Regions from separate parts of the Klebsiella sp. WP3-W18-ESBL-02 genome, predicted to be linked through region 1. Evidence: predicted binding sites of a transcription regulator. Region 1 holds the regulator's gene; the other holds the start of a gene.

Region 1 (4,986 bases):
GCTTTTGCGGCGTTTTTTTTTACGCCAGAAACCGGAGGGTAATTTTATCCCCGTATCGTTCATGATGACTTATCATTTCGCAGAGCGAATTAATAGTAATATCCTGGGTCTGATACGTTCGTTTTTTTTTACAACTCCCATCACACATTCTGAATGTAAACGGTCTCATTAACATTCCACTCAGGCCCCGCAAGGGCTGGCGTGGATAAATGTTAATAACGCATTACGTTACACATTGAAACCAAATATGTGCGCTTTGTCATAATCCTGCACTCTTGTTGCGGAAAAGGATTGATAATTCGCGTCGCGAAAAATAGTCTATCCGTGTACTAAATATCTTTTTCCAGAAGTTCATTTTTTTTAAGTTTTATTTTTTGCCTCTGCTTTGCGGCGGCATTTTAAAAGTCAAAGAGGATATAACTATGCGTACGTTTAGTGGCAAACGTAGTACGCTGGCGCTGGCTATCGCCGGTGTGACAGCACTCTCAGGTTTTGCAATGACCCCGGAAGCCAAAGCGGAAGGGTTTATTGATGATTCAACATTGACCGGTGGCGTCTATTACTGGCAGCGTGAACGTGACCGTAAAGATGTGACCGACCACGACAAATATAAAACCAACCTTTCCCACTCCACCTGGAACGCTAACCTTGATTTCCAGTCTGGCTATGCGGCTGACATGTTCGGTATTGATATTGCGGCGTTTACCGCAATTGAAATGGCGGAAAGCAGCGAAAGTGGCCACCCGAACGAAATTGCCTTCTCGTCGAAAAACAAAGGTTACAGCGAAGATTACAGCGGCGATAAGAGCGGTATCAGCCTGTATAAAGCGGCAGCTAAATTTAAACTGGGCCCAACCTGGGCACGTGCCGGTTACATTCAGCCAACCGGTCAAACCCTGCTGGCGCCGCACTGGAGCTTTATGCCGGGTACCTATCAGGGTGCTGAAGCCGGGGCGAATTTCGACTACGGCGACAACGGTGCGCTGAGCTTCTCGTACATGTGGACCAACGAGTATAAAGCGCCGTGGCACCTGGAGATGGACGACTTCTATCAGGCCGATAAGAAGACCAAGGTTGATTATCTGCACTCCGTTGGCGCGAAATATGATTTCAAAAACAACCTGGTGCTGGAAGCGGCATTCGGTCAGGCGGAAGGGTATGTTGATCAGTACTTCGCCAAAGCCAGCTACAAGTTTGATATTCCTGGCGGCCCGCTGACCACCAGCTACCAGTTCTACGGTACGCGCGACAAGGTTAACGACGGCAGCGTAAACGATATCTATGATGGCACCGCCTGGCTGCAGGCGCTGACATTCGGCTACAAGCTGAACGAAGTCTTTGACTTCCGCCTGGAAGGGACCTGGGTTAAGGCCGACGGTCAGCAGGGTTACTTCCTGCAACGTATGACCCCGACCTACGCATCGTCCAACGGTCGTCTGGATATCTGGTGGGATAACCGTTCTGACTTCAACGCCAACGGCGAAAAGGCGGTCTTCTTCGGTACCATGTATGACCTGAAGAACTGGAACCTGCCGGGCTGGGCAGTAGGGGCTTCCTATGTTTATGCATGGGATGCGAAGCCAGCGACCTGGCAGAGCAACCCGGATGCTTACTACAACAAAAACAACACTATCAGAGAGTCTGCATACAGTCTGGATGCGATGTACACCGTACAGGAAGGCCGCGCGAAGGGTACGCTCTTCAAACTGCACTTCACTCAGTATGACAACCACTCCGATATCCCGAGCTGGGGCGGTGGTTACGGCAACATCTTCCAGGATGAGCGCGACGTGAAATTCATGGTTATCGCTCCGTTCACTATTTTCTGATGCATGATGCGGCAGGGGGAGACCTCTGCCGCCGCTAAGAGGCTCATCGTATGAAAAAACTGATTATGGTTGCTCTGATGGCCGCAGGGCTGACCGCCTGTGTTCAGCCGCCAGCGCCAAAAGAAGACAGCAAGCTGAAGGATGCCTACAGCGCCTGTATCAACACCGCGCAGGGTAATCCGGATAAAATCGAAGCCTGCCAAAGCGTGCTGAACGTGCTGAAACAAGAGAAGCAGCACCAGCAGTTTGCTAACCAGGAAAGCGTGCGCGTGCTGGATTATCAGCAGTGCATTCAGGCAACCCGTACCGGTAACGACCAGGCGGTAAAAGCCAAATGCGATAAAATGTGGCAGGAAATTCGCAGCAACAATACTCCTGCGCAAAAATAAATATTCCGCCACGCTAATAACTGAAAAAACCGCTGCTTGCAGCGGTTTTTTTATGGCCAATATCTGACGGCAGGCGAAAAAAAACCAGCGGATAGCGCTGGTTTTTAACGAAGACGACGCGTTATTTTTCTACGGCGTCGTGAGCGTGTTCATCTTCACGGCAGTCGCCTTCAGCGCAGTGGCCGTACAGATAAAGACTATGGTTAGTCAGGCGAATACCGTGCTTCGCGGCGATTTCACGCTGGCGAGCTTCAATGGAATCATCGCTAAACTCGATCACTTTCCCGCAATCAAGGCAGATCAGGTGATCGTGGTGATGCTGCTGGGTCAGTTCGAAAACGGATTTGCCGCCTTCAAAGTTATGACGGGTAACGATGCCAGCATCGTCAAACTGGTTCAGGACGCGGTAAACCGTCGCCAGACCAATTTCTTCACCCATGTCGATCAGGCGTTTGTATAAGTCTTCCGCACTGACATGGTGGTTGTCCGGCCCCTGAAGCACTTCCAGGATCTTTAACCGTGGAAGTGTGACTTTCAGGCCAGCCTTCTTTAATGCGGTATTATTGTCAGTCATGCGGAATCTGTCCTGTTGCTAAACGATTAACTTCCATCAGCGAAAGTATCACAGAGAATTCACCCGTTTTAATGCGTCTCATTATAGAATGACCCTATTGAAATGAAAACAGCAAGACTTGGGTAAACTAAGCTTTCAAAAACGAGGCTTCATCGACAAACTCCCGATGAGACCGCGCTAAATCAGAAGATATTGTACAGGTATGCGCTAAAAAGTTAAAAAAATGTAGCTATTATTTTGATTGCTTTTACCTATTAATGAGGCGCAATTTCATAATTGCGCCTCATTATCATCAGGCGTTTTTAATTTCGTCCAGGTGCAGTTCTTCCGCGACCTGTTTAACCCATTTTTCAACGCGCTCTGCGGTCAGCTCCGGCTGACGATCTTCGTCAATGGCCAGACCGACAAAGTGGTCGTCATCGGCCAGACCTTTAGAGGCTTCAAAATGGTAGCCCGCGGTCGGCCAGTGGCCGACGATGGTGGCGCCGTTTGGTTCAATGATGTCACGGATGGTGCCCAGCGCATCGCAGAAGTATTCCGCATAATCTTCCTGATCGCCGCAGCCGAACAGCGCAACCAGCTTACCGTTGAAGTCCACTTCTTCCAGTGATGGGAAGAAATCATCCCAGTCGCACTGTGCTTCACCGTAGTACCAGGTCGGGATACCCAGCAGCAGGATATCGTAGCCCGCCAGGTCTTCTTTGCTGCTCTTGGCAATGTCGTGAACGTCTGCGACATCTTTACCAAGCTGTTTTTGAATCATTTTTGCGATATTTTCGGTGTTCCCGGTGTCGCTACCGAAGAAGATGCCAACGATTGCCATGAGTAAAATAACCTCTTGAAACTTAATGATATGGTGGTGGCTTATTGCCCACAGATAAGGGCAATCATAGCAGAACAGAGAAGCGTGCGGAAACAGCTATCGTGCCGGACTGCACACTCTGCTACATGAAAGTGTGTTCTGGGGGATTTTTCAGACGTTCCCCTGTCCGTGCAACAGGGCTAACTGGCTCATCAGAATTTCTTCGATGAGTTCGCTACGGCTCATGTCACGGGCAGTTGCCAGCTCGTTAAGCGCATCAACGGCGTCGCTGTTCAGTTTGAGCTCGACGCGCTTAAGCCCGCGAACTTTATCGCGTTTGAGCTGATTGCGCTTATTAATGCGGAGCTGTTCGTCACGCGAAAGCGGATTGGTTTTGGGTCTTCCCGGCCGACGCTCATTTGCGAACAAATCTAATGTCGTACGGTCCGTTTGTTCTTTTGCCATGGTTCAGAGTGACTTCGGGGAAACAAGCTACCGGGCGGTGCCCGATGCAGACAGCGCGCAATCATACAACAGTGGGGCCCGCACGCCAACGACCACGGCCATTCTGACGCGCGGTCGATGCATTTTTAATCACTCTGCGAGGTAGCGGCGGATGGCACGCAGTACCGCATCCGGTTTTTCCGCGTGCACCCAGTGTCCTGCACCGGCAATGACGTGCGCTCTGGCCTGCGGGAACTGGGCGAGCAGATCGGCGCGGTAGGCTTCCGTAACGTACGGCGAGTTGCCGCCGGGAATAAACAGTGCCGGATGATCCCAGGCCGGAATGGCCTCCCAGCCCACGATATGCGGGTATTGTTCCCACAGCACCGGTACGTTAAAGCGCCAACCGCCGTCAACGAACGACTTCAGCAGGAATTGAATGACGCCCTCTTGATGCAAATACTCGCGCATGACCGTTGCCGCTTGTTGGCGAGTGGCAACTCCGGCGCTGGTGACGGCGTTAATGGCGGCAAAAATCTCATCGTGACGGCGCACGTGGTAGTCCACCGGCGCAATATCGATCGCGACCAGGCGGTCAATCCGCTCCGGAGCCAGCGCGGTCATCGCCATGACGGCTTTACCACCCATGGAATGGCCAATCAGCGTGGCTTTTTCAATCTGGTTGGCGTCCAGGGTATCCAGCAGATCCTGCGCCATGGCCGGATAGTTCATCTCGTCGGCGCGAGGAGACAATCCGTGGTTACGCATATCGACCTGAATGATGTCGTGGTCAGAAACCAGGTCACGCGCCAGGATGCCCAGGTTATCCAGGCTGCCGAACAGGCCGTGAACCAGAACGATGGGGGAATTATTGTGCAGGTTTTGTGCAGTTTGCGCTCGGAAATTCAATTTCATAGCAAAGTTCTTTTTTTCGCATTGTCGGGTTAG
Region 2 (4,986 bases), 2.0 Mb from region 1:
CGATGAAATATTTGGTCGCAAGGACTATATCTCCATCGATTCGCCGATGGCCCGCGCGCTGCTGAAAAAAGAGGTGGGTGACCTGGCGGTGGTGAACACCCCGGCGGGTGAAGCCAGCTGGTACGTGAATGCGATCGACTACGTAAAATAGCGCCGGAACAATCCGAAGCCCCCGCTGATGACTGGCATTTTTGCCAGTCAATCCGTATAACTGTCCCCTGATTTTATGACCTAACAGTGAAACCAAGCCATGATGAATGATTCGCTCTGCCGCATTATTGCGGGTGAACTTCAGGCCAGAGCCGAACAGGTGGTTGCCGCCGTTCGCCTGCTTGATGAAGGGAACACCGTGCCGTTTATTGCACGTTATCGTAAGGAAGTCACCGGCGGTCTGGATGATACGCAGCTGCGTAATCTGGAAACCCGACTGGGGTATTTGCGCGAGCTGGAAGACCGCCGTCAGGCCATTCTGAAATCCATCGGCGAACAGGGCAAACTCACCGAGTCGCTGGAAAAAGCGATCAACGGCACGCTCAACAAGACCGAGCTGGAAGACCTCTACTTACCGTACAAACAAAAGCGCCGCACCCGTGGGCAGATTGCCATTGAAGCGGGCCTTGAGCCGCTGGCGGACCTGCTGTGGAGCGAGCCGTCCCACGACCCGGAAACCGAAGCAGCCAAATTTATCGATGCCGATAAGGGCGTTGCGGACACCAAAGCGGCCCTTGATGGCGCACGCTATATCCTGATGGAGCGCTTCGCCGAAGACGCAGGCCTGCTGGCCAAAGTGCGTGACTACCTATGGAAGAACGCCCATCTGGTTGCCAAAGTCGTCAGCGGCAAGGAAGAGGAAGGCGCGAAATTTCGCGATTATTTCGACCATCACGAACCCATTTCCACCACCCCTTCTCACCGTGCGCTGGCGATGTTCCGCGGGCGTAACGAAGGCGTGCTGCAGCTTTCGCTCAACGCAGACCCACAGTTTGATGAGCCGCAGAAAGAGAGCTACTGCGAACAAATTATTATCGATCACCTCGGTCTGCGCCTGAACAACGCTCCGGCGGACAGCTGGCGCAAGGGCGTGGTGAGCTGGACCTGGCGCATCAAAGTGCTGATGCACCTCGAAACCGAGCTGATGAGCACTGTGCGCGAGCGCGCCGAAGACGAAGCCATTAACGTTTTCGCCCGTAACCTGCACGATCTGCTGATGGCCGCTCCGGCGGGGCTGCGCGCCACCATGGGCCTCGATCCCGGGCTGCGTACCGGCGTGAAGGTAGCGGTGGTTGACGGCACCGGCAAACTGGTCGCCACCGACACCATCTACCCGCACACCGGCCAGGCGGCGAAAGCGGCCGTTGCCGTTGCGGCGCTGTGTGAAAAACACAACGTTGAACTGGTAGCCATCGGCAACGGTACTGCCTCACGAGAAACCGAGCGCTTCTTCCTTGATGTGCAGAAACAGTTCCCGAAAGTCACCGCTCAGAAAGTGATCGTCAGCGAAGCGGGCGCGTCCGTCTACTCCGCCTCCGAGCTGGCGGCGCAGGAGTTCCCGGATCTCGACGTTTCCCTGCGCGGCGCGGTCTCTATCGCCCGTCGTTTACAGGACCCGCTGGCCGAGCTGGTGAAAATCGACCCGAAATCGATCGGCGTCGGCCAGTACCAGCACGACGTCAGCCAAACGCAGCTGGCGCGTAAGCTGGATGCGGTGGTAGAAGACTGCGTGAACGCCGTCGGCGTTGACCTGAACACCGCGTCCGTGCCGCTGCTGACCCGCGTAGCGGGCCTGACGCGCATGATGGCGCAGAACATCGTCGCCTGGCGTGACGAAAACGGTCAGTTCCAGAACCGCCAGCAGCTGCTGAAGGTAAGCCGTCTGGGGCCAAAAGCGTTCGAACAGTGCGCGGGCTTCCTGCGCATCAACCACGGTGATAACCCGCTGGACGCCTCTACCGTTCACCCGGAAGCGTATCCGGTGGTTGAGCGTATTCTGGCGGCAACCCAGCAGGCGCTGAAGGATCTGATGGGCAACAGCAGCGAGCTGCGCGGCCTGAAGGCCTCAGAGTTTACCGACGAGCGTTTCGGCGTACCGACCGTCACCGACATCATCAAAGAGCTGGAAAAACCGGGCCGCGACCCGCGTCCGGAGTTCAAGACCGCGAAGTTCGCCGATGGTGTCGAAACCATGAACGACCTGCTGCCGGGTATGATCCTCGAAGGCGCCGTGACCAACGTCACCAACTTTGGTGCGTTTGTTGATATCGGTGTACACCAGGACGGCCTGGTGCATATCTCTTCGCTGGCGGATAAGTTTGTCGAAGATCCGCACACCGTTGTGAAAGCGGGCGACATCGTGAAGGTGAAGGTGCTGGAAGTCGATCTGCAGCGTAAGCGTATCGCCCTGACCATGCGTCTGGACGAGCAGCCGGGTGAAACCAACGCCCGTCGCGGCGGTAACGAACGCCCTCAGGGTAACGCGCGCCCGGCGGCAAAAGCCGCGAAGCCGCGCGGTCGTGACGCTCAGCCAGCCGGTAACAGCGCCATGATGGACGCCTTAGCCGCAGCCATGGGTAAAAAACGCTAACCGATAAACGCCTTATCCGTTTGTAGGCCGGATAAGGCGTGTACGCCGCCATCTGGCAACGTGCTCGCATTGTGCCTGATGGCGCTACGCTTATCAGGCCTACCTTTCCTTCCTCGATATATGACGAGCCTTAGCCATTATTACTTTCATATCGGTTTTTAATAATAAGCCTCATCATGTTTTATTTTCTTAACCAATGAAACCTTAATTAAACATTAAGAACAGAAAATAATATTTAATACATTTATCGCTACAATGCATTGCTTGAGTCATATCAAAAAAAGTGCAAATAATGCGCGAAATTATCGCCAATCGCATATTATGTATTGATGATAAAAACCATTCTCATTATCATCATTTACAGTACTTTTAGACCTTAATTCGTTGACGATGCCCTTGCAGCCAGCAGACCGCATGCGGCACCCCCTCGTCCAGCTAGCGATACTACAAGTAGGTTCTATGCAATTTACACCGGATACTGCGTGGAAGATTGTTGGTTTTTCCCGCGAAATTAGCCCCGCTTATCGTCAGAAACTGCTCTCCCTGGGCATGTTGCCAGGCTCATCATTTAATGTGGTTCGCGTTGCGCCGTTAGGTGACCCCATTCACATTGAAACGCGCCGCGTTAGCCTGGTACTGCGTAAAAAAGATCTCGCGTTAATAGAATTAGAGTCCGTCGCATAATAACTTCAGCCCGGCACTAAGAGTCTGAAAAATGAAAAAATTAACCATCGGTTTAATTGGTAATCCTAATTCCGGCAAGACAACATTATTCAATCAGTTAACCGGCGCACGTCAGCGCGTGGGCAACTGGGCAGGGGTCACGGTAGAACGTAAAGAAGGGGCCTTCGCCACCACCGATCATCAGGTCACGCTGGTTGACCTGCCGGGCACCTACTCGCTAACCACCATCTCTTCGCAAACCTCACTGGATGAACAGATTGCCTGCCACTATATTCTCAGCGGCGATGCCGATCTGCTGATTAACGTGGTCGACGCCTCCAACCTGGAGCGTAATCTGTACCTGACCTTACAGCTGCTCGAATTGGGTATTCCGTGCGTGGTTGCGCTGAACATGCTCGATATCGCTGAGAAACAGCAGATTCGTATCGACGTTGATGCCCTTTCCGCCCGCCTCGGCTGCCCGGTGGTTCCGCTGGTATCTACCCGCGCCCGCGGCATTGAAGCGTTGAAAATGGCCATCGACCGTCACCAGGGCAATCAGCCGCTGGAGCTGGTGCATTACCCGCAGCCGCTGCTGCGTGAGGCCAGCAATCTGGCGAAAGAAATGGCGCAGGATATTCCTGAACGCCAGCGCAACTGGCTGGGCATGCAGATGCTGGAGGGCGATATCTATAGCCGCGCCTACGCCGGTGACGCCGCGCATAAGCTGGACGTTTCGCTGGCCCACCTGAGCGAAGAGCTCGATGACCCGGCGTTGCACATCGCCGATGCGCGTTACCAGAGCATTGCCGCTATCTGCGATGCCGTCAGCAACACGCTGACCGCTGAGCCAAGCCGCTTCACCGCCGCGATGGATAGAATCGTCCTCAACCGCGTGCTGGGTCTGCCGATTTTCCTGTTTGTGATGTACCTGATGTTCTTGCTGGCGATTAACATCGGCGGCGCGTTGCAGCCCATCTTTGACGGCGGTTCCGTTGCTATCTTTATCCACGGTATTCAGTGGGTTGGGTACCAGCTGCACTTCCCGGACTGGCTGACCGTTTTCCTGGCTCAAGGGATTGGTGGCGGTATCAACACCGTGCTGCCGCTCGTGCCGCAAATCGGCATGATGTACCTGTTCCTCTCCTTCCTTGAAGATTCCGGCTACATGGCCCGTGCCGCATTCGTCATGGACCGCCTGATGCAGGCGCTGGGCCTGCCGGGTAAATCGTTCGTGCCGCTGATCGTCGGCTTCGGCTGTAACGTACCGTCGGTTATGGGCGCGCGGACCCTCGATGCCCCGCGTGAACGCCTGATGACCATCATGATGGCGCCGTTTATGTCCTGCGGCGCGCGTCTGGCTATCTTCGCCGTCTTCGCCGCCGCCTTCTTTGGCCAGGGCGGCGCGCTGGTGGTCTTCTCCCTGTACGTGCTCGGTATTGTTATCGCCATTCTGACCGGCCTGATGCTCAAATACACCATCATGCGCGGCGAAGCGTCTCCGTTCGTGATGGAACTGCCGGTGTACCACGTACCGCACATTAAGAGCCTGATTATCCAGACCTGGCAGCGCCTGAAAGGCTTCGTACTGCGTGCAGGTAAAGTTATCGTTATCGTCAGTATCTTCCTGAGCGCGCTGAACAGCTTCTCCTTCAGCGGTAAAATCGTCGACAACATCAACGATTCCGCACTGGCCTCCGTCAGCCGCGCGATCACCCCGGTGTTTAAACCGATTGGCGTGC

What was found. Region 1 encodes Fur, which represses iron uptake genes when iron is present. Its sites were predicted from a motif close to ATAATAATGAGAACNACTATCAA; they were not measured.
Region 2: a site for Fur is predicted at 2,914-2,936, ahead of feoA (ferrous iron transporter A). Genes of this name have one in related genera too.

Annotation. Positions count from the first base shown of each region.
Region 1 is NZ_AP021972.1:3,562,750-3,567,735, reverse strand. Features, by position in the region: gene chiP (chitoporin ChiP) at 423-1,829, shown strand; gene chiQ (ChiQ/YbfN family lipoprotein) at 1,880-2,218, shown strand; gene fur (ferric iron uptake transcriptional regulator) at 2,340-2,792, opposite strand; gene fldA (flavodoxin FldA) at 3,085-3,615, opposite strand; gene ybfE (LexA regulated protein) at 3,766-4,059, opposite strand; gene ybfF (esterase) at 4,189-4,953, opposite strand.
Region 2 is NZ_AP021972.1:430,374-435,359, reverse strand. Features, by position in the region: gene greB (transcription elongation factor GreB) at 1-151, shown strand, start outside; gene H7R56_RS02060 (Tex family protein) at 251-2,581, shown strand; gene feoA (ferrous iron transporter A) at 3,041-3,265, shown strand; gene feoB (Fe(2+) transporter permease subunit FeoB) at 3,297-4,986, shown strand, end outside.